One region of the Scytonema millei VB511283 genome, then DNA from elsewhere that is predicted to be linked to it. Evidence: predicted binding sites of a transcription regulator. Region 1 holds the regulator's gene; each other region holds the start of a gene.

Evidence for each region. The regulator HrcA, encoded in region 1, represses chaperone genes, less so after heat shock. The targets are predictions, from matches to a motif close to TTAGCACTCNNGANTCNNGAGTGCTAA.
Region 2: a site for HrcA is predicted at 6,223-6,249, ahead of groES (co-chaperone GroES). Genes of this name have one in related genera too.
Region 3: a site for HrcA is predicted at 2,030-2,056, ahead of groL (chaperonin GroEL). Genes of this name have one in related genera too.

The regions. Positions count from the first base shown of each region.
Region 1 is NZ_JTJC03000004.1:388,101-396,321, forward strand. It holds gene QH73_RS16730 (hypothetical protein) at 1-34, shown strand, start outside; gene QH73_RS16735 (C6orf136 family protein) at 34-420, shown strand; gene QH73_RS16740 (Uma2 family endonuclease) at 502-1,086, shown strand; gene QH73_RS16745 (hypothetical protein) at 1,109-1,318, opposite strand; gene QH73_RS16750 (DUF3352 domain-containing protein) at 1,364-3,112, opposite strand; gene QH73_RS16755 (rhodanese-like domain-containing protein) at 3,250-3,594, shown strand; gene hrcA (heat-inducible transcriptional repressor HrcA) at 4,103-5,191, shown strand; gene QH73_RS16765 (hypothetical protein) at 5,207-5,440, opposite strand; gene QH73_RS16770 (bifunctional folylpolyglutamate synthase/dihydrofolate synthase) at 5,589-6,917, shown strand; gene QH73_RS16775 (ABC transporter substrate-binding protein) at 6,952-8,221, opposite strand, start outside.
Region 2 is NZ_JTJC03000003.1:411,685-419,905, reverse strand. It holds gene QH73_RS13675 (alkene reductase) at 1-796, shown strand, start outside; gene QH73_RS13670 (histidine kinase) at 841-1,812, opposite strand; gene QH73_RS13665 (DUF72 domain-containing protein) at 2,136-2,987, opposite strand; gene QH73_RS13660 (pentapeptide repeat-containing protein) at 3,025-4,074, opposite strand; gene QH73_RS13655 (response regulator transcription factor) at 4,357-5,004, opposite strand; gene QH73_RS13650 ((2Fe-2S) ferredoxin domain-containing protein) at 5,535-5,984, opposite strand; gene QH73_RS13645 (hypothetical protein) at 5,981-6,148, opposite strand; gene groES (co-chaperone GroES) at 6,267-6,578, shown strand; gene groL (chaperonin GroEL) at 6,691-8,221, shown strand, end outside.
Region 3 is NZ_JTJC03000001.1:532,690-540,910, forward strand. It holds gene QH73_RS02455 (hypothetical protein) at 217-510, shown strand; gene trxA (thioredoxin) at 617-934, opposite strand; gene fabG (3-oxoacyl-[acyl-carrier-protein] reductase) at 1,208-1,972, shown strand; gene groL (chaperonin GroEL) at 2,090-3,757, shown strand; gene QH73_RS02475 (selenide, water dikinase SelD) at 3,809-6,256, opposite strand; gene QH73_RS02480 (DMT family transporter) at 6,392-7,255, opposite strand; gene QH73_RS28575 (bifunctional transcriptional activator/DNA repair enzyme AdaA) at 7,252-8,221, opposite strand, start outside.

The DNA.
Region 1 (8,221 bases):
GTTAGAAAGGTTGTGGTTAGAAGTAGAACCATAATGGATATTATTCAAATCCTCCGGCAAGACTACCAAAGATTTCCCGACAACCAGACATACAGCATCTATGCTTCAGATGTCTTTTTCCAAGATCCCCTCAACCGTTTTCGTGGTGTCGAGCGATACAAACAGATGATTAATTTCATCAACACCTGGTTTATTGCTGTCAAGATGGATTTACATGATATTCGCCAGGAAGGGGACACCATTAAGACAGAGTGGACGTTGAGTTGGAATACTCCCCTCCCCTGGAAACCCCGCATTGCTATTCCTGGCTGGAGTGAGTTACACCTCAATCCCCAAGGATTAATTGATTCCCACATCGATTACTGGAACTGTTCGCGATTAGATGTGGTAAAACAGCATTTTGGGAGTGGAAAGGGGTGATGAAGTGGTCATGAGTGAGTGGTAATTGGTAACTGTCAACTGATAACTGTCAACTGATAACCGATCGGCGGAGTAAACCTGATGATTGCTAGTCCACAATTACAATGGATGTCGCCGCAAGAGTATTTAGAATGGGAACCTATGCAACAACTGCGCCACGAGTATATCGACGGCGAAGTTTTTGTCATGACTGAGGGAACAAAACCTCATAATCGCATTGCTTTAAACTTAGTCACAGCTTTAGATAGTCATCTGGTTCAAAGTGGTTGTGAAGTGTACATTTCAGATGTGAAAGTACAAGTTGTGACTGCTAATAGTTATTGTTATCCAGATGTTGTTGTTACCTGCGATCCAAGAGATCGGGAATCTAATTCAATCGTTCAACATCCTTGCCTAATTGTTGAAGTGCTTTCCCCTTCTACAGAAGCATACGATCGCGGTGGGAAATTTGCTCGATATCGTCAGTTAGAAACTTTGCAAGAATACGTTTTAATTGACTCCGAACAAATTGGTGTAGATTGTTTTCGTCGCAACGAACAAGGTTTGTGGGTACTGTATCCTTATACGACAGAAGATACGATAACTTTGGTAAGTGTGGGGTTATCTTTACCCGTTACTGCACTCTATCGTCAAGTTAAATTCGATCCTAAAGCAGCAGAGAGTTAAATCGCGATCGCATTTTGCACCTTCATCTTTTCCGACAGATATATTCAGCCATAGTTGGTGAAAGATAGTTTGATTCAAATTCAAATCCAACTCGATCCAGCATTCCTTCTATAATCCAAGCAAAAGTGCTGTATTCTTCCCGAACGTGCGTTTCAAAATCATCTGCGGGATCTTCAAAATCAACGCCAACTTGCTGTAAGTCATTGTAGTGCCAAGTAGGAAGTTTCTGCATAGTTCTTTTGCCTCAGTAATTCCTTGCTACAAACAAGATAAGACATTAATTCGAGCCTATGTGGAAAACAAGACTACCCTGAAGCACATCTGTGCGATCGCCATAACTACTTACAGTAATCGATTGCGCTTTGTCAAAAAATGGTTTTGCTGCCACTTCTAATAGTTTAACTAAAGGTAATTGACGCTCTAAAATTGCTCGACTTCTAGGTAAATCCAAATATAGATAACCTTGATTTGGCTGAGGAATGGCTTTAATGACAGCTTGGAACTGAGAATTCTTCAGTAAAGAACTAGTTTTTGCCGCTTTTAAAGCTGCATCCATTGCTGCAACTGAAGACGTGAAAATTTCGTATTTATCTATGGTAGTATAAACACCTTCGACTTTAGCTTTAAGAGTAAGTAACGAGCGATCGCCTAGTTCGGATGGACTAGATGGAACTGTATTTACCTGCGTCCAAGCATAGATTTTTTGCTCTTCAGAAAATAGAGGTGTAATACTTAAACCTCTATTTTCAGCGATTGTATTGAAGCGTTCGATCGCTAAATCTGTCCCTTCAGACTTCTCAGCCACGAAAATCCAATCAGCACTCGTACTAACATCTGTTTGGGGTAGCATTCCTAAAGCATATTCCCCTTGCACCCAGCTAAAAATATCTTGCGAAATATCTATACCCCAACTATCTTGTAATTTAGCTAAAGGTTGAGTTACTAAGCGCGAAATTGCATCATTACTAGAACCAGATAGGACAGTTGTAACTTGTCTCCATAACTGATTTAAATTAGTATTTTGTAAATGGCTCAAATCTAAACCCGCGATCGCTAATCCCGTTGTTTTAGGTAAATATTGTAATGCTTGCACGGGTTCAGATAGCATCTTGCCAGCAGGAGCGAGTTCTGTCTGAGTAGCAGCAGCGATTGAGGTTTCTGCAACAATTCCTTGCGGATTTAATTTTAAGGCGATAATTTGACTGTCATAAATTTGCTCTTGCGGTTCTTTCCCCAACCAAGTTGTCACTTGAGGTAAATTGAGAAAGATCGTGCCAATTCGCTTGGCTGGTAATAAACTTAATGCGTGCTGATATTGAGCAGAATCATTCAAACTCAGATCGGGTGCTTGGACGTTATTAATTGCCTCTCGCAATACTTTAGGATGATTGGCAAATAAAATAAAGCGATCGCCCACTGCTGCGCCGACAAGAGAGATTCGTTCTTGTAGGGGCGCACGGCTGTGCGCCCCTACATTTACCCGATCGCGATCGGAGAAAATATTAACGCCTTGATAAGTTTCTGAAACTAAATCTCTACCCGCGATCGCCCGTTGGGAAAATAATAATTGTAAAAATTCTCTACTTTTAGCCGGATTTCTGCTAGTTAATACCATTAAATATCCTGGCTGATTGCCATTTGCCACATCGCGATCGATATCTGGACTCGTCACAGCCAAAGTAACTTCTTCCCCCAGCCAAGGTTGAATATCTTGGCGATAGTCGAGACTACTACTAGCTAGTAAACTAGATTTAAAGCATTCTAGTTCCTGACGCGACTGCCTGCGATCGCTCGGACGTGCGACTAATTGCCGCAACGACTCTAGTTTTTCTGGATTGACTAGCAAAGATACCATTGCAGGTGCTTGCTTAGGCACAAATATCGCTGCTGCTGGTATATTTGTCGTACCACCTCGTAGTAAGCTGAGAGGACTTTGGGCATTAATCCAATAAAAACAGCCAATTCCGATCGATAGCAGTACTACCACACCAGCTGCGATGGCAGAAAAAAATAAGCTTCGCTTCATGGTTTGTCATTCGTCATTGGTCATTGGTCATTTGTAAGTCAGTGTGATAAATGACAACTTTGTACAGACGTTACATGTAACGTCTCTACACTGACAACTGTTAACTGTTAACTGATAACTGTCCCCAGCCCCTCATTATGAATCCTTTTAACCAAATTAGTGTAGAAGAACTGGCTCAGATGTTAAGTTCTGATGCTAGAGAGCAATTGCAATTGATCGACGTGCGCGAACCGGATGAAGTCGCGATCGCTCATATTGATGGGTTTGAAGTTCTACCCTTGAGTCAATTTGCAAATTGGGCTGATTCTATCCCCACACGCTTCGATCCTCAAGCAGAAACCATAGTTATGTGCCATCACGGTATTCGTTCGGCTCAGATGTGCCAGTGGTTGAGTCGTCAAGGTTTTACAAATCTTAGAAATTTAGCAGGGGGAATTGATGCTTACTCCGCTGCGATCGATCCATCTGTTCCTAGATACTAGGTATCAGTTATCAGTTATCAGTTATCAGTTAACCAACAATCGCCTTCACGCAGCGTAGCGTTTACTGTCAACCGTCAACCCTTCACTACTCACTGTTCCCCGTTCCCCATCCCCATCGGTGTTTAGTAATAATTGCTACCAAATGATTTTCAATTTTAAGGAAAAGTACAGTCTATATTAGATTTAGGGTTGCTAAAGCTACATAGAGTATTGCTCCCCGGTTGAATTTATTTAGATAGAGGCTTTAACTCTGCCGAATGCAGGCTATAACATTTAAAATGTTATGCATGTATTGACAGTTGATAAATTTTATGCACTAAAAGGATATCTTTTTTGAGAAATAGCTAAAACCGTAGGAGAGTTCAGGCACAATCGAAATATAACTTTGTATTTTATTTAAAACGGTCTATCTTTTTTGCTATCTTGAATAACTAAAAATTAAAAAAATCTACAGATTACATTTACATTTTTTAACCTCGCTTCTCATCTCACTAGTCTCGTTTTACCTATGCAAGTGCAGCTAAACGATCGCCAACAGCATATACTTTGGGCAACAGTACGACACTACATCGCCACTGCCGAACCAGTGGGTTCAAAAGCTTTATTGGAAGAATATAACCTCGGCGTGAGTTCTGCAACCATTCGTAACGCGATGGGAATGCTAGAAAAAGCTGGTTTACTTTACCAACCCCACACCTCGGCGGGAAGAATTCCCTCTGACTCCGGCTATCGAATTTACGTCGATCGCCTCATGACTCCTTCAGATGTTTGGGGACGGCAGGTAGAACAGCTACTTCAAGAGCAATTAAAGTGGGAAGATTGGAGCCTGGAAGCTTTATTAAGAGGCGCAGCGCAGATTTTAGCCAAGGTAAGTGGTTGCATTACTTTAATTACCATGCCTAGCGCTAACATGGCACGGTTACGCCACATTCAACTGATTCAAATTGAGTCAGGGCGGATAATGTTGATTGTGGTGACAGATACTTATGAAACCCAGTCAGTATTGTTAGATTTGCCGATTTCAGAAGCGGATACACTCTTAGAATCAGATCCAGAAGTTATAGAAAGAGAGCTACAAATACTCTCCAACTTCCTAAATAGCCAACTGCGCGGGCGATCGCTGTGTGAATTAGCGTCACTTGACTGGAATCAATTAGACTGCGAATTTCAACAATATGGCGATCGCTTAAAAACTGTATTTGCAGATATTTGTCGGCGGACTCAACCGCTTCCAGCTAGTACTCAAATTGCAATTCGAGGCGTATCTGAAGTTTTGCGTCAGCCAGAGTTTGCCGAGTTACAGCAAGTCCAGACGATTCTACATCTATTAGAAGAAGAACAGCAACAGCTGCTACCTTTTATTTTTGAAGAACCAGAATTAGATTCTAACTCCAGGCGGCGAGTTACAATTCGCATCGGCTCGGAAAATACACTCGAACCTATTCGTGGTTGTACCCTAATTTCATCCACCTATCGACGCGGTACAGTTCCCGTTGGCAGCGTGGGAGTCTTAGGACCAACCCGTTTAGATTACGAAACTGCGATCGCCATAGTCGAAGCTGCTGCTGATTATCTATCTGATGCATTAAGCAACTAGCAAAGAATGACTATTCTACATCTTGCCTTTTTGCATCACTTCTTGTAGATGTTGGCGGATTTCTTGCGCTTGCTGTTTATCTTGTTCGCGTAATTTTTGGAACAACTCTACACAAGGTTGAGAATCCATTGACTGAGCGTCATTGATGTATGTTTCATATGCTTTGACAGCTTCAGCCTTATGGTGCAACGCTGTGAGCAAATCGTATTCTAAATTGCTCATTGCTCTTTCACTTCCAGTAGCAGTCATAGATTTACCCTCCAAATTCAAACTCGTAACTAATAACCACCTTACTTACCCAAATGAGAACTTCATCTGTCAAAAAGTGGATGCATGAGGAGTGAGGAGTGAGGGGGACAAGGGAGAATAACGACAAATGACTAATGACCAATGACCAATGACTAATAAAGACATTGACTCTATCCTGAAACCATATCAGCGCTTTGGCGTACATCTCGGTTTAGAACGAATTCGACGACTGCTAGCCAATCTGGGTAATCCTCAGCAGCAAGTTCCAGTCATTCACGTAGCAGGGACGAACGGTAAAGGATCTGTCTGCGCTTACCTGTCTGCCGTACTCAAAGAAGCAGGCTATCGAGTCGGACGCTATACTTCGCCTCATTTAGTAGATTGGACGGAACGCATTTGCTTAGACGAACAACCGATCGCACCAAAAACGCTACAGCAAATATTGCTACAAGTCCAGCAGGCAATTTCGCCAGACGAGGAAACCCCAACTCAATTTGCCCCAACTCAATTTGAAATTATTACTGCTGCGGCTTGGTTGTACTTTGCCCAAGTTCAGGTAGATATTGCAGTCATAGAAGTTGGTTTAGGAGGAAGATTAGATGCTACCAACGTTTGCGATCGCCCTTTAGTTACAGTTATTACCTCCATCAGCCGCGAACACTGGCAACAGCTAGGACCAACCGTAGCAGATATTGCCCGAGAAAAAGCAGGAATTCTCAAACCCAACTGTCCCGCAGTTATCGGACAATTACCCCCAGAAGCAGAAACCGTCGTGCGATCGCGTCTCGTAGAACTTGGATGTCCCGCTATCTTTCCCCTCCCCTCACGCCAGACTGAGCCTGGATGGGCAGAGTTTAGGAGTGAGGAGCGAGGAGTGAGGAGCGAGGGAGAAAAAAATCAACTACCAACTACCAACTACCAACTACCAACTACCAACCTCAAATACCCCTTACCTCTACTCGGAGACATCCAGCTGATGAATTCCGCCTTGGCAATTGCCGCTTTACAAATATTGCAGCAACAGGGATGGAAAATTTCGGATGAGGCGATCGCAAATGGGATGGGAAAAGCAAAATGGTTGGGGCGGTTGCAATGGACGACTTGGCAAAATCGTCAACTCCTGATTGATGGGGCGCACAATCCAGCGGCGGCGCAAGCTTTACGTCAATATGTCGATACGCTAGAACAACCTGTTTGTTGGGTGATGGGGATGCTATCTACTAAAGACCATGCAGATATTTTTCGTGCCTTATTGCGCCCCAAGGATGAGTTACATCTCGTTCCCGTTCCAGACCATAGTACTGCCGATCCTGAAATACTAGCAAAGCTAGCCCGTGAAGTTTGTCCCCAACTAGCTACTTGTTACACTTATCCAGATCTGTTCGCTGGATTAGAAGCGGCGACAAAATCATCAAATTTAATGATTCTATGCGGTTCGTTATATTTGGTCGGTTATTTTCTACAAACCGCAAGGTAGGGGCGCACAGCTGTGCGCCTCTACATAAGAACCGTTATTTCCCAGCCTTAGCATCCCACTCTTTCGCAGCATCCGCGATCGCCACATCGACTGTTTTTTCTCCCAGCATGGCGGCTTGGAGGTTTTCGTAAATGGCGCGTTTGAGGACGTTGATATTTTCCATTGCGGGAATTAGCACTTCTGCTTGTTTTAACTGGCTAGCACTCACCACCCGCGCCCGATCCATTTCAGATTTATCGCCTGTAGGCACGGATTTGAAATAGCTATCAGCTAAGGCGGGAATTGTTGAAGGAAGGACGTTGGCGGCTTTGGCAAAGGCGAGTTGATTATCGCTGTTGGTCACAAATAAAGCAAATTTTATCGCTGCGTCGGGGCGATCGCTATCTTTGGGAATCACGAGATTCATGACGGCGACATTCTTTTTACCTGTGGTTCCGGTAATTTCTGGTGCAACAGCAGAAACTTTCGCGATTTCTGGGGCGTTAGTCGAAATTGTTTTGAGAAATTCTGCTCCCGTCCCCAATAAAGCTGTTTCTCCTGCTTGATACATCTCAATGCCGTGGCGATGTCCTTGAGTTAAGGATTCTTGGGGTAAGAGTTCCTGTTTATACAAATCTACCCAGTACTGAAAAGCAGCTTTGCCTGCGGCTGTATTAAATGCTGCTTTACCTTTGTCATCTACCAACGTTACCCCCATTTGAACGAAAGATTGCAGCACTTCCGATGAGTCTTCTGGGACAAACGTGGCAAAAAAGGCATACTTACCAGTTTTTTCTTTAACTTGCTTAGCAACCTGCGCCAATTCTGCATAAGTTGCTGGCGGCTTGGCGACACCTGCTTGTTTGAGTAAATCGCTGTTACAAATCGTCACTCGCGTGGTGAGATACCAGGGAATGCCGAAACTTTTGCCGTCGAGCGTACTTGCTTGCCAAATGTTAGGTAAATAAGTGGAACGTACTTCGGGTGAAATTTTATTATCCAATGTCAACCAAGCGTTGCGACCAGCTAACACGGAGGCAAAATCTGGATTTAAGTTAACGACATCTGGAGCTGTTTTCGCTGCAACTGAAGTTAAGATTTTGCTTTCCATTGCCGACCAAGGTACGTCTACCCAGTTGACTTTCATCCCAGGATTTTCTTTTTCAAAAGTTTGAATCTTCTGGTTGAAAAAATCGGTGAATTCCGGTTGCAACTGCATCGTCCAAAACTCAATTTCTTGGCTGTTAGAGTTAGATTGAGATGTTTGAGTAGCGACGTTCCCACTACCGCAACTGACTACCCAACTCAAAACAAAACCTAATAAG
Region 2 (8,221 bases), on a different contig from region 1:
GCGAATTTCTCACCCCGATTTGCAACTCAACGGAGCCTTACCCGTTGCACCTAGCGCGATCGCTCCATCAGAAGGCATGGCATCAACCTACGAAGGACAAAAGCCATACGTTACACCCCGCGCCCTAGAAACAGCAGAAATTCCAGGAATTGTAGAACAATATCGCCAAGGGGCAAAAAATGCGCTAGCGGCTGGGTTTGATGGTGTAGAAATTCACAGCGCGAATGGGTATCTGCTCGATCAATTTCTCCACGATGGCTCCAATCACCGTACAGATGAATATGGTGGTTCGATTGAAAACCGCGCCCGTTTGTTAATGGAAGTGACTGAAGCAGTCGTTAGCGTTTGGGGCGCAGATAGAGTGGGAGTCAGACTTTCACCCAGTGGCACTTTTGGCAGCGTCTACGACTCCGATCTCAAAGCATTGTTTACCTACGTAGTTGATGCGCTGAATCAATTTGAATTAGCTTACCTGCATTTGGTAGAGCCGAGAGTTGCTGGTAACGAGACAGTAGAAAACCCAACTTCAGAACTATCATCAAAATACTTCCGTCCGATCTACAAAGGGACTCTCATCAGTGCTGGCGGCTACGATCGCGAATCGGGAAATACAGTATTAGCCTCTGGGGATGCGGACTTGGTTGCTTATGGTAGACTGTTTATTTCCAACCCCGATTTACCGCAGCGTTTTGCTCTCAACGCACAATTAAACCCCTACGATCGCTCTAGCTTTTATGGCGGAGACGAGAGGGGTTATACAGATTATCCATCTTTGGAATTGCAGGCTGCTGGTTGATGGGGGTAGGGGCGCTTTCTCTGTGCGCCCCTACTTTACCCAGATTATTTGCTAGCAGGTGGTTCTTTATCTTTGAGCAAATCTGCGGCGACTTTGAGCAGATCGCGCAGGATTTTGCGTAGTTGATACTCTCCTTTTGCGATCGCTTCTCCTACTTCTTTGAGTCTATCTTCCAGCGATCGCCCTTCTACTGATTCTCCAGCATCAGCTTTGTTACCAGTACGTTGATACCAATGCGTAGCTTCGTCTATTCTTTCTTTAATCTCCTCGTAACGTCCGCCATAGCGTGCGGCTAGGTTAGCACGAACGATCGCTAGTTGTGCTTGGAGTTGAGCGTAACGCTTCTTCATTAAAGCGAACTCTTCGCTATTTTTGAAGGCATTAATAGCGGATTGGATCGAATCTTTCAAACTAGAATCTGATTCTTTACCAACTTCTTCTACATCAACCAAGAGGCGATCGATCTCTTGTTGTAGCTCCTCTTCTTGAGAGTCAATTCTTGACTGTAGTTGGTGAACTTCTGCCTGATCTTTGACAATAGTTTGCCGTTTGCCACTACTGTAACCTGCAATAAATCCTTCTACAGCAGCCGTAACTTCCTCTTTAATTTCGCTACCTTTATCCTTAAAGTTATCGCTGACTGCTGAAATGGTATCTCTAAAAATTTGACGAATATCGCTAGACCCTGCTTTTATCTCCGTGCGGATATCGTATATAGCAGATTGGACGATCTCGCGAATTCTACTCGATCGCAACTGTCCGGTCGATTTTGCCTCTTCAAATTCGGAGCGGATCTGTAACCTAATTCGCTCGACCAAATTGCCATCTAAATTAGTTTTTGTATCTGTCTCATCTACAGGACGTTGAGCAAAATTTTCAAAGTTATCGTAATCCTTGGGGTCTAAATTAGAGTCGTATTGGTCGAGATTAGGAGTTGCTTCTTCATGAACTAACCCTGGCTTCCCTTGAGCTAGATCGTTCATGATTTTTTGTTTTTCTTCGTTACTTAAAGTCACTGTTGTTTCTCCTACTTACTAAATCAAACTACTAAAACTGAACTGTAATAAAAGAGCTGTTTTTGCGTTCTTCTTTACGCCTTTGCGTCTAACGCTTCGCTAACGGCTTCGGCTAATGCGTGAAAGGCAATCGCAGCCTCATCCAATCTAAGAAAAAATCTCTGATATCGTGTTCGGTTAATCGCTCGTAAATACCGTCAGGATCGATTCTGGAAAACCCGCCCTTGCAATAATCTGGCTATTACAACAAACGTGATATGACTTATTACTACACTAAAGATAAACAGATTCGATCGCACTCTTTCTGACGGATGAAAGTCGATCTAGAACAAGCTGAGTTGCTGAGGAAATGGCTGCAAATCGTTCCAGGGAAGCGGCGGAGCCACAACCCCTTTTTGTGTCAATAACTGGTGAAAAGACCGAGCATTGTGCGGCGATCGCTCTTCTATGGGACAATGGACGAAGAAATAAATGTGGGTTCCTTGACGTAAATTGCGATCGATAAAATCAACCCATTCTTCAAGAAAGGGCTGATTTAACTCCCACTTTGGATGGCTAATAAAGCGAACTAAGCTAAACGGCGCGGTGATACTAAATTCTACTGGTAACTTAGGTTTGCGGCGTTCGGAATGACTTTGTGGGTCATCTGGCGCATCGTATATCGGACGGCTATCGAGTAAAACTCTACCTATTCCCAACTGTTCTAAAAGCGTTCTTAGCTGATTAGCATACGGCTCTTGAAACCAGTTTGGATGACGCACTTCTAAAGCCAGCGATGCTTTTTCTCTCAAAGCATTTAAGAATATTGTTAAGTCCTCTATTGCTTCTGGACTATATCGCGGCGGAAGTTGAGCAAAAATTGGTCCCAGGCGATCGCCTAAACCTTGCATTCGTGCGATAAAACTCAAAGCATCGGGAATATGTGGTTCTAGCAAGCCTTGATGGGTAACGTCTCGCGGTAACTTAAGGCAAAATTTAAATCCTGGTGATGTTTCTGCTGCCCATCTCGCTACAGTATCGGCATCAGGGATAGCGTAAAAGGTGGTGTTTCCTTCAACAGTCGTGAGTCGCTGGCTGTATAAATGTAAAAATTCTGTCGCACGGCTTCCAGTCGGATAAAAATCGCCTACCCAACCTTTATACGACCAAACAGCACAGCCGAGATGAAAAGTCAAAAGTTAAAAGTTAAAAGTCAAAAACTAAAAGGATTTTTTACTGATGAACTGAGCCATCGGGCATAATTGCCCCAGTTAAAATTGCTCCGGTTAATTTGACCATAATTCGGTCTTTTGTGCCTACTTTGGCTCCTTTTAAATTAGCTTTACTTAAATTTGCTCCACTCAAGTCAGCACCAATTAAATTTGCTTCCTGTAAATTGGCTGAAGTCAAATTCGCGCCTAATAAGTTAGCACGAAATAAGTTGGCTTGAGATAGATTTGCTTCTTGTAGATTGACTTTGTGCAGAAAAGAATCGCTCAGATCGGCTTTACTTAAGTTAGCTTTGCTCAAGTTTCTCCCCGATAAATCTTTTTCTTTTAACTCAGCACCCCGTAAATCGGCTCCAGTCATATCGGGATAGTGAGGACGGTAGGGCTGCTGGGAAGATGAAGCAGTGGCTTGCTGGGGCGACTTAGAAGCAGAATAGTAAGATTGAGAACTGCTCTGTTGGGGCGATTGCGATCCCGAGTAATAGCTTGAGGGAGGAGATTGCTGCTTGTAGCTCGACTGTGAGGCTGAGTAGTAATCTGACTGGTACGGTTGCTTATAGCTAGATTGCGAATGTGGCTGCTGGTGCGGCTGAGTAGAGTCGTAGTGCGATTGTGACGGTTGTTTGTAACTAGATTGTGAATTATTGCCGTTCGACTGCGAACTTGCCTGTTGACGCGATCGCGACGTTGAATCGTAATATGACTGAGAATTATTGCTGCTCGACTGCGAATAACTTTGCTGGCGCGATTGTGACGCTGAGTAGTAATGAGACTGAGAATGAGTCTGCGACTGTTTAGATCTACTGCGGGACTCTGGTTTTGGTTGCGCCGGAGTAAATTTACCCGTGCGAGTCTGAATTACCCGCAATTGCTCTCGCGCTTGATTAATTTCTTTTAATTTTTCTTGCGCTTTTTGCTGCAACCGCTGATTCTCTTTCGGGATGCGATCGGGATGCCAAATAAAAGCCAAGTCCTTATACGCCTGGTTAATTTCTTCCAGGGAGGCTCCAGGCTCTAATCCAAGTACTCTGTAGCAGTGGTTCAGGTCTAACATTACTACTGCCGCATCCTCACTAGCTTGGTATTACCCATGATAGGCAGCTAATTGCGTATTCGCTACCTTCTTTTAGGCGATCGCCTAATAAGAAACTTAAACTAAACTTGTCACTACTGAGATAAGACTAGTGCAAGAAAGCAGGAGGCAGATGGCAGCAGGATTTAATCTATACAGCATCAGCCAGTCGTGCTGATTCAACTATATAGTTATTCTTGCCATAATCCGCTACATTTTTTCTCGACTTCCCCAGTCCTTTAGCCTCCAATTTCCCATGTCGAGTCATGCCATTTGATTTTCAATTGCCCAACGTGCCAGTTCAGTACGATTGTGCAGTCCCGTTTTACCAAGCATATTAGACACATGGCTTTCTACTGTCCGCTGACTCACATTCAGTTCTTCGGCAATGTCGCGATTAGCTAGACCTCTCGCCACGTACTGCACGACTTTTAGCTCTGTTTGCGTCAGATGCACGTCAAAAGGAACTTGAATTTTTGTCTCGTTTTCGCCGTTGCTACCTGATTGTTGTCTCTGGCGATAAGCTTGTTTGAGAGAAGCTTCCACTTGAGCCACTAGTTCCTCTGGCTCGAATGGTTTAACCATGTAGACATCAGCACCGATGTTTAAACCTTTGATTTTGTCTTGGCTTTGACCCTTGGCAGAAAGAAATAGAATCGGAATCCAACTGGTGCGTTCGTCTTGTCTTACCTGATTGACAAACTGATAGCCATCCATTTCTGGCATCATCACGTCACAGATAATCATATCTGGAATTTCCTGCTCCAGAACTTCTAAAGCCTCTCGCCCGTTTTCTGCGGTGATGACCTCATAGCCTCGGAATTCTAGGTAATCCTTGACGAGTAATATGAGGTTGGGGTCATCATCTATTAATAGCAGTCGCTTGTGCTCTTTTACGCTAGTTTCCTTCATGCTGCGCTTACTCGCCACAATTGAGTCAGTCGAACTTTTCAATAGCAGTTTCTCTTGCAATTTATCGGTTTGGTGGTATTTTACTGACCTTGGTCTCGCTGATTTGTAGTCGGAAAGCCATTTTAATCTTCAAAGAAGATTTATAGCTTTAGTGCTGCACTGCAACTGCAAAGATTTCAGTCTTAGTACGGACACCTAATGATACGCCCTATTTGGTATAACTTAGGCGATATCATTATATATTCTTTTTTCGGCGTTGTCGTATAAAACCTGATACAATAACAAAATATACTTGTCTTTATCTGAAAGAATCAGTAAAACCCACTAAAGTACGAGTAAACGCCAAAATTTGTACTGAGAAAAGTCAGTCAATTTTGTTTACCAAATCAAATATTCTTTGTAACTATCCTTAATAAATGGTGATGAGATGGGGTCTCGTGCAAGAAAGCTGATGGCTTTTATGTTATCTCATCAATTCTCTTGACTTTTTGGTTGATAATTGGCAACCTATCAACTTCTCTCATGCTGTACTAATTGTCCTCTGCGATCGCAGTCGATGTCGGTTCTGGCAGAGGATGAACGAGAAAGGCATATTCGCGCACAATTTTGTTGCCGATGAGATGTTCTTGGATAATCCGTTCGATAACTTCGGGGGTTGCCTGACGATACCAAACCCCATCGGGATAGACTACGAGAATTGGACCATGAGTACAGACGCGCAAGCAGTTAGCCTTCGTGCGAAAGATACAACTGGGGCGATCGCTCGTTGGTTTATCGAGTTTTAATTGTTTGAGGCGTTTTTTCAAGTAATCCCAAGATTCTAGACTCGCTTCCTTAGAACAGCACTGTGGTAAAGTCTGGTCGGCACAAATAAAAACATGGCGTTGAATTTGCGGTAAACCTAAAGCCTGGACGCAAACAGCCAAAGCTTCATCATCTTTAGGTTTACAGGTTTCGTCTTTCTCTAGGTTATCGGTCATGTGAGGAGTGAGGAGTGAGGAGCGAGGGAAAAAATCTCAGCTTCAGGGAATGAAACGGGTGAGTTAGGTAATTTACACGCATACACATTGCATTTTAAATTGTCTTGTCCCCCTTGTCCCCCTTGTCCCCCAGCTCCTCTGCTCCTCTTTCCCTCACTCCTCACTCCTCACCCCTCACCCCTAGTTCGGAAACCCGTACAATTGGATTTGTTGCCATGATCTCTATCTTTTGGCTAAATTAGCACTCAGGAGTTGAGAGTGCTAACAAGGCGAGGAATTTGTATGGCAGCAGTATCTTTAAGCGTTTCTACAGTTAAGCCACTAGGCGATCGCGTATTTGTCAAAGTCAGCGCCTCAGAAGAGAAAACCGCTGGCGGTTTGTACTTGCCCGACACTGCTAAGGAAAAACCCCAAGTTGGTGAAATCGTCGCCATTGGTCCTGGCAAGCGTAATGATGATGGTTCTCGCCAAGAACTAGAAGTTAAGGTTGGAGACAAAGTTCTTTACTCTAAGTACGCTGGCACAGACGTAAAGCTAGGTACAGATGAGTACGTCCTGTTGTCTGAGAAAGACATTTTAGCAGTTGTTAGCTAGTGACTGGTGACTAGTGGTTAGTGGTTAGTGGGAGCAAGCAACTACCAACTACCAACTACCAATCATCAACAATTTATTTGGGAACCCACAAGCAAGAGAATTTTAGACAACTATGGCAAAGCGCATTATTTACAACGAAAACGCTCGTCGCGCCCTAGAACGGGGTATGGACATTCTAGCTGAAGCGGTAGCCGTTACGCTGGGTCCAAAGGGTCGTAACGTGGTGCTAGAGAAAAAGTTTGGCGCACCGCAGATCGTTAATGATGGCGTTACCATCGCTAAAGAAATTGAATTAGAAGATCACGTAGAAAACACTGGTGTATCTCTAATTCGTCAAGCTGCTTCCAAAACCAATGACGCTGCGGGTGATGGTACAACCACTGCAACCGTATTGGCTCATGCCATTGTAAAAGAAGGCTTGCGTAACGTTGCTGCGGGTGCAAATGCAATTTCCCTCAAGCGCGGGATTGATAAAGCGGCTAACTTCCTAGTCGAAAAGATTGCCGAACACGCTCGTCCTGTAGAAGATTCTAAGGCGATCGCGCAAGTCGGTTCCATTTCTGCTGGTAACGATGAAGAAGTTGGCAGCATGATTGCTGAGGCGATGGATAAGGTGGGTAAAGAAGGTGTCATTTCCCTAGAAGAAGGGAAGTCCATGACTACCGAGTTGGAAATTACTGAAGGGATGCGCTTTGACAAAGGCTACATCTCTCCCTACTTTGCCACCGATCCCGAACGGATGGAAGCTATTTTAGACGAACCTTTCATCCTAATCACCGACAAGAAAATTACTCTAGTACAAGATTTAGTCCCCGTACTAGAGCAAGTGGCTCGTTCTGGTCGTCCGCTGCTGATTTTGGCAGAAGATATCGAGAAAGAAGCTCTAGCTACCTTGGTAGTTAATCGCCTGCGTGGCGTACTCAACGTAGCTGCGGTCAAGGCTCCTGGGTTTGGCGATCGCCGCAAGGCTATGCTGGAAGATATCGCTATCCTCACTGGGGGTCAATTGATTACTGAAGATGCTGGTCTGAAGCTGGATAATACCAAGCTAGACATGCTCGGTAAAGCACGCCGCATCACCATTACTAAAGACAACACCACTATTGTTGCTGAAGGTAACGAACAAGCTGTTAAGGCTCGTTGCGAACAGATTCGTCGTCAAATGGACGAAACCGAATCTTCCTACGATAGAGAAAAGCTGCAAGAGCGTCTAGCTAAACTAGCTGGTGGCGTTGCTGTGGTCAAAGTCGGTGCTGCAACTGAAACCGAAATGAAAGACCGCAAACTACGTTTGGAAGACGCGATTAACGCTACTAAAGCAGCCGTAGAAGAAGGGATCGTTCCTGGTGGTGGTACAACCTTGGCTCACCTAGCTCCACAGTTGGAACAGTGGGCAAACAGCAGCCTCAAAGGTGAAGAATTAATCGGTGCATCAATTGTGGCTCGCGCTTTAACTTCCCCCCTGAAGCGGATTGCTGAAAACGCTGGTCAAAACGGTGCGGTCATCGCCGAGCGCGTCAAGGAAAAAGAATTCAATATCGGCTTCGATGCTGCTAAAAATGAGTACGTCGATATGTTTAGCGCTGGTATTGTCGATCCTGCTAAAGTGACTCGTTCCGCACTGCAAAATGCTGCTTCTATTG
Region 3 (8,221 bases), on a different contig from region 1:
GTCAGAGTCTTTTGCGGCTTGGAAGCCACTAACAAGGTGTTACGGATAAATGTCGATTAGGTATGGCTTTCGGGTCAGGTCATTACAGGGTGTTCGGACTAAATAGCGCTCAAAAGAGCGTATTAACGATAACTTCGTTTATCGCGCTGCTAGTTTGGGGTAGCTGCTGAATTCTTTTCAGACTCAACCTGTTTTTAGAAAATGACTTTTTAGAAGATGATGCTACAAACAATTATTACTGCTGGGGCGACTTTCTATATTACAATCGCGGCTTGTCTGTTTACTCAGTGGGCAGACATCATGCAGCGAGACCTTGGCAAACGCTCTCAATTACTTCTACTCAGAATATTTTTAGTCATAGTCACTCTTTTTTGGCCAATTATCGTACCCATTGCTTATCTAGAATTGTTAATTAAAGTTAAGAAAGACAAAGAAAAAATGAGTTGGTTGGCGGAGCGATCGCCTGAAAGTTTTTCAGCAACAACCGCTGACGATTCATTGCTGTCATAGCTGATATCATTACCGTTATCATAATTGTCATCATTGCGAATAAAATAGCTTTTTCCTATAGTAAAAGCCCGCAAATGCGGGCTTTTTATTGAATGAAATATTTTGACTAAATTAGAGCTTGCAAATGTTCGATTAAATTAGGTGCTGGTACTACGCCCTCAATGCGATCGACTGGTTGACCTTGCTTAAATAGTACTAATGTGGGCAGGGCATGAATTTGATATTGACTGGCGAGTTGTGGATATTTATCAGTATCGATTTTCACAATACGGATTTTAGATTTGAGATGCTCGTTGACTTGTTCTAAAATTGGAGCCATCATCTGGCAAGGACCGCACCATGCAGCGTAAAAGTCTACCAGTACAGGCACATCCGCACCAGAGATCATTTCAGCAAAATTATTGAACTGCTGTTTAGTAGCCATGAGATTTAACTCAGTTTTTTTACTGTTATATCTCAAGTAGCGGTGAGTGGTGCGATCGATACGGGTGTAGGGTGTAGTGAGTGGCTGGTAGCTAGTGGCTAGTGGCTGGTAGCTGGAATTCCTCCCTCAACTTCCTCAGCTTCCTTGTCCCCCTTGTCCTCCTTGTCTCCCTACTCCCTACTCCCTACTCCCTGCTCCCTATTGATAAGATGGTTAGCGCGGTGGTTTAAGTGCGATCGCTAAGTGAGAGTATCTACGTAAGAGTCATTGTTTATGGAAGTATTGCCAGAGGATTTACAACGGTTACGCCAACAAGTCGCGATCGTTACCGGGGCTTCGCGCGGAATTGGACGGGCGATCGCTTTGAGTTTAGCCGCAGAAGGGGCGAACGTTGTCGTAAACTACGCAAGTTCTAGTTCCGCCGCTAAAGAAGTTGTAGCAGAAATTGAGGCGGCGGGGGGTAGCGCGATCGCAATTCCTGCTGATGTCTCGGATGCAGCTCAGGTAGATACTCTGGTGAATGCTGTTGTAGACAAATGGAAACGAATTGATGTTTTGGTAAACAATGCTGGTATTACCCGCGATACTTTGTTATTGCGAATGAAACCGGAAGACTGGCAAGCAGTCATCGACCTCAATCTGACAGGTGTGTTCCTGTGTACCAAAGCTGTCAGCAAAATCATGCTCAAACAACGCAGCGGGCGGATCGTTAATATTGCCTCGGTAGCCGGACAGATGGGCAATCCCGGTCAAGCAAACTATAGTGCAGCAAAAGCTGGGGCGATTGGATTTACTAAAACCGTTGCGAAAGAACTTGCCTCCCGTGGCATTATCGTCAATGCTGTTGCCCCTGGTTTTATCACCACTGATATGACTAGCAACATTGATTCTGAAGATATTCTGAAATATATTCCCTTGAGTCGTTACGGCAAACCCGAAGAAGTTGCTGGTATGGTGCGCTTTCTCGCCGCCGATCCTGCTGCCGGATATATTACAGGTCAAGTCTTCAACGTCGATGGTGGCATGGTTATGGCTTAAGAGCGATTAGCGTTTAGCAATTAGCTGTTAGCTAATTGCTAAACGCCAGTAGTTTCATTAGCACTCAACTCAAGAGAGTGCTAAATTGACTAATGGAAGCTTGAGGAAACGAAGCGTATGTCAAAAATCGTTGCGTTTGATGATGAATCGCGGCGGGCATTGGAACGGGGTGTGAATGCCCTTGCCGATGCCGTAAAAATTACCCTGGGTCCAAAAGGTCGCAACGTCCTATTAGAGAAAAAATACGGTGCGCCTCAGATTGTCAATGATGGGATTACCGTAGCTAAAGAAATTGAATTGGAAGACCCCCTAGAAAATACTGGGGCGCGTCTGATTCAAGAAGTTGCATCGAAAACCAAAGATGTAGCTGGAGATGGTACGACGACGGCGACAGTTCTTGCCCAAGCAATGATTCGTGAGGGGTTGAAGAACGTTGCAGCGGGAGCTAATCCAGTGGCACTGCGTCACGGAATTGAGAAGACCGTTGCCAATTTGGTAGAAGAAATTGCTGCTGTCGCTAAACCAGTTGAAGGAAATGCGATCGCCTCTGTAGCGACTGTCTCGGCTGGAAACGATGAAGAAGTCGGCGCGATGATCGCTGAGGCAATGGAGCGAGTCACCAAAGACGGTGTAATTACCGTTGAGGAATCCAAGTCTCTAACTACCGATTTAGAAGTGGTAGAAGGGATGCAGTTAGATCGAGGCTATATTTCTCCCTACTTCATCACCGACAACGAGCGGATGGTAGCAGAGTTTGAGAATCCTCGCCTGTTGATTACAGACAAGAAAATCAGCACGATTCAAGATTTGATTTCGATTTTAGAAAAAGTCGCTCGTGCCGGACAACCTTTGATTATTATTGCTGAAGATGTCGATGGAGAAGCTTTAGCAACTTTGGTTGTGAATAAAGCTCGTGGCGTGTTGAGCGTCTGCGCGATTAAAGCCCCAGGATTTGGCGATCGCCGTAAAGAAATGTTGCGCGACATCGCCGTACTAACTGGCGGTCAGTTGATTTCGGAAGAAATCGGCTTAAGCTTAGATACCGCTTCTTTGGAGATGATGGGTGTTGCTCGTAAAGTCATCATCGACAAAGAATCTACCACAATCGTCGCTGAAGGCGAAAATAAAGCTGATGTGGAAAAGCGCATCAGCCAAATTCGCAAACAACTAGCAGAATCTGACTCGGACTACGACAAAGAGAAACTGCAAGAGCGAATTGCCAAGCTAGCTGGTGGTGTTGCAGTGATTAAAGTTGGTGCAGCTACCGAAACCGAACTCAAAGACCGCAAACTGCGAATTGAAGACGCACTGAACGCGACGAAAGCCGCAGTCGAAGAAGGTATCGTCCCTGGTGGTGGTACGACCCTAATCCACTTAGCGAAGAAGGTGGACGAATTCAAAGCCAGCTTGCAAGACGAAGAAAAAGTGGCAGCTGAGATCGTCGCTCGAGCGCTAGAAGCTCCCTTACGCCAAATGGCTGACAATGCAGGAGTTGAAGGCTCTGTAGTCGTTGAGAGAGTGCGGGAAACCGATTTCAACGTCGGCTATAATGCGGCAACTGGAGAATTTGAAGATCTGATTGCTGCTGGCATTCTCGACCCTGCTAAGGTCGTGCGTTCGGCATTACAAAATGCTGGTTCTATTGCTGGTATGGTGTTAACGACCGAAGCCCTAGTCGTTGAAAAGCCCGAGAAGAAAGCCGCTGCTGCTCCTGACATGGGTGGTATGGGTGGCATGGGCGGCATGGGAGGTATGGGCGGTATGGGTGGCATGGGTATGATGTAATATCGTCTGCGTGCGTGCATAACCTTGGTAGGGGCGCACAGCTGTGCGCCCCTACAAAATAGACAAGGCGATTGGTTGGCGATCGCCCTCTAAATCTACTACCTTGCCAATAGTGCAACTTTGTGCATAACCTAAACCGTGTAGGTTATTTAAACATTGATTGGCTTGCTCTGCTGGAATTGATGCTAGTAAACCACCCGATGTCTGTGGATCGAATAAGAGAGAGTACCGAGCAGACTGGCTGACTGATTCCGCACGAGCGATGTTTAGATCGGTAATAAAATGAGCAATGCGTAAATTTTCCGCTTGCAGCGAACTGACAATCCCTTTTTGTAATGTAGCGATCGCGCCTTCTAGAGCGGGAATTGCTGCTAAATTTAAATCTACAGCCACTTGGGAAGCTCGAACCATTTCGTATAAATGTCCGGCAAGTCCGAAACCCGTAACATCAGTACAAGCAGTGGCTCCATGTGCCATTAAACAAGCAGCTGCGACTTGATTCGATTGCAACATTGATGTTACAGCGCGATCGATCCAATCTCCCTTAGCTTCCCGTTGCATCTCGGCTGCAAAAAGGGTTCCCGTACCGAGGGCTTTAGTTAAAATTAAGACTTGCCCCGCCAGCATCCCACCTTTGCGGAGAAGTTTGTCGGGATGGACTAAACCGTTACAAGACAATCCAAATTCTAATTCAGCTCCTTCAGTGGTGTGTCCGCCAACTAGAGGTGTCTGCGCGTCAGATAGCACCTTGACTGCACCGGAGAGTAACTGATAGAGAGTTTCTTCTGTTTTGGATTCTAAAGCGTAAGGAATGGTAGCGATCGCCAATGCACTTTGAGGTGTCGCACCCATTGCAAAAATATCGCTGAGACAATGGTTAGCAGTAATTTTTCCAAAAATATACGGATCGTTGATGAGACTGCGGAAATGATCTATGGTGTGTACCATCCACAATCCTCCTGGTACTTCCACCACCGCCGCATCATCAGGAGCATCTAGCCCGATAATAATATCTTGGCGATCGCACCAGTTAGTACTATCCTGCTTGATTTGATTGAGTACCCTTTCTAAAACTGTGCTACTAACTTTAGAACCGCAGCCAGCGCAAGGCATTTTTGAGGGAGTCGGGAGTGGGAGAGTGGGAGTCGGAGGATTTTGGATTGTGGATTTTAAGTTTTGACTTTTGACTTTTGACTTTTGACTTTTTTCTGCCATTTGCGGTAAATTGCTAAACCGTTGCATAAATTTGCGATCGATTGCATCTTTCCAGCGCCACAGCCAGCCAGTAGCGCCAAAACCAAAGTTTCCCCATGCCGCGATCGCTTTGCCGTCTCCCGTACCGATTAAACTTAAATATTGTTTCTGTGGTTTGTAAGGTTGTAAAGATTGCCCTAATATTGCCCGTCGTAGGTTTTTAAATAAAGGTTTACCCTGACGGACGGCAAAGACTCCAGCTTTAGGACGGGGATAATTTGCCATTGAAGCAATATCACCCGCCGCAAATACATCTGGATGGGAAATTGACTGTAGCGCATTGTTGACGAGAATAAAACCGCGTTCGTCAGTCGCGATTCCGGCGGCTTCCAGCCAATCGGGTGCAGAGGCTTGCGTCACCCAAAAAATGCGATCGCATTCTACCTGCAATCCAGATTCGCAGTTGATGGTATGGGATGTAGGGACGCACGGCTGTGCGCCCGTACGGGAGTCGGGAGTCGGGAAGGATTTTTTAATTTTACAAACGGTTTCTCTTAGATGTATTTGAATTCCTTTCTGAATTAAAATCTCTTGGCAGCGATGCCGTACCCAGGAATTGTAATTTGGCATCAATTCATCACCGCGTTGAAATAAATGAATTTCTAAATCTCGATCTTTCCTTTCCTCCCTGAATAAGAGAGAAGACTTAGCCCCCCTTTTTAAGCGGGGTTGGGGGGATCTGATAGACTGCAAATGACCCTGCATTGCCATTGCTAACTCGACTCCCCCAGCACCTCCACCGACAATTCCTAAGCGTAGAAGCCCCCCTTTACAAGGGGAGTTAGGGGGATCTGCTACGGTAACGTCTCTACACAATTCATCCCAATGTTGCAAAAACTGCGACACTGGTTTCGCGGGAATTGCGTACTCTGCTGCACCAGGTACGGAAATTTGCGCCGGAGTGCTGCCAATATCAACGGAAAGTAGATCGTAGGCTACAGGCGGACGATTGGCACAAATAACTTTTTTATTGACTAAATCTAATCCAATAACGCGATCGCGATAGAATTGCACCTGAGCAAATTGAGCTAAACACCGCAGATCGATATGACATTCTTCATGCGTGTAGAATCCAGCTACATGTCCAGGTAACATTCCTGAATAGGGAGTATCTGACGCTTCTGTAATCAACGTGACTCGAATGCCTGGTATCGGTTTCATGCCCAGCATTCTCAGGACAATAGCATGGCTGTGACCGCCGCCAATCAGGACTAAATCTTTAGTAACAAGTTGCGATCGCTGCATTCACTCTCAAAGTAAAATATCTCTCATATTGATTCTGACAAATTAGCCAAGCTAAAAGTCGATTACTGATACGAATCTGTAGGGCTGCACAGCTGTGCGCCCCTACAAATGTATTTCTATGAGACGCGATCGCACTTATTTCTCATTTTTTGGATTAATGACTAACCAAACGCTCAATAAAATTGTTATCAATCCAAAAATTAAGCCAGAATTCACGGGTTCGCCGAGGAAAATATTGCCAAATAACAGACTGAAAACAGGAATTAGAAAAGCAACGGTTATTGCTCCAGTGGCACCGATGTTAGAAATTAGTTGAAAGTAGAGTGGATAGGCAATAGCAGTACACGCGATCGCCAGTACGACGACTGCAAAAATCGCTTCGAGCGAGGGAATTGTTTGAGGAAAAGTTGCAACAGCAACCGGAAGCAGCAAAATACTCGAACTAGTTAATTGTCCGAAGGCAGTTTCAGCTACTCGATCGTGTATAAATCTGCGACGAGCATACACAGCAGCAATACCATAGGAGAGAGCTGCAATTAAAGCCGATATTCCTCCTAGAATAACTGGGGATGTTAGCGGTAATGGACTCCACCCAACTAAAATAGCAACTCCAACAATCCCTAACACTAGTCCGATAACTTTGCGTTTGTTTAATGATTCTTTCAACCAAATAGCTGAAACGATCGCTGTAAATAGAGGAGCTGTTGCATTTAAAATTGCTGCAATTGAGGCATTAATGTTAACAACAGCGATCGCAATTAATAAAAAAGGAATAACATTGTTGAATAAACCTAAAAGAAGATAAGACTGCCAACGGCTTTTGAGCTTAAATGGTGAGGCGATCGCGCCAGATAAACCCAATACAACCGCTGCTAAAATAATCCGTAAGCTGATAGTAAAGAAAACTCCTAAAACAGGAGCTGCAATACGGATAAATAAATACGAACCACCCCAGAGCGCGGCAAGTAAAAATAAACGCGCCAGATCGATTAGTTTCATTTAAATTTTCCAGTGCGTTCTAGTTCTAGCAGCAACCGTTTTCGCCAAATGCCGCCGTTGTATCCAGTTAACTGTCCATCTTTGCCGATAACACGATGACAGGGAATCAGGATATCGATCCGATTCATTCCATTCGCTCTAGCTACGGCACGAATTGCTGTAGGTTGACCGATGCGTCGAGCCAGTTCGTCATAAGAGATTGTCGTCCCATAAGGAATGCGTTGTAACTCCGACCAAACTTTTTCTTGAAATGCAGTCCCTTGTAGAACTAAAGGAATTGTAAATTCGGTCAGCTTACCTGCGAAATAACGCGCCAGTTCATCTTTTAAATGCTCGATATGATGATTCGTCACAGGCAGAATTGGATAACCAAAATGCTTGCGAATTGTGGCATAGTGATGTTCGAGCATTTGCTTATCTGTATAGGCGATCGCGCATATTCCTTGACTAACCGCACCAACAAGTAAGGCTCCTAAAGGTGTTTCTAAAATTTGCGTGGCTACAAAGTCGCTGGTTTGGCTTTGTCCTGGGGGGACACCAAAGGCTTTGCTGAAGGCTTCTCTAAACCCACTATGAGATTCATATTGATTGGCAAAGATAACATCATCTAACGTGGCTCCCGCTCGGATTTGAGTGAAAGCATTCGCCAATCGTCTGCCGCGACACCATTCTACAAATGTCATGCCGTAATGCTCTTGAAACCAGCGTCTAACTCGTTCGGGAGTTGTTCCCAGCTCCCGCAGTTCTGCGGTTGTAATTTTTAGATCTGGTGCGGTTTCCACGCGCTGCATTAATGTCGTTACCCAATCTGGTAATGCTCCGTATACCAAGAGTGGATGACATCGTTTACAGGGACGATAACCTGCAAGCACGGCATCCCGAATTGTGGGAAAGAATTCAACGTTTTCCAGTTTTGCACGGGCAGGACAAGAAGGGCGACAGAAAATCCCTGTCGTGCGAACAGCG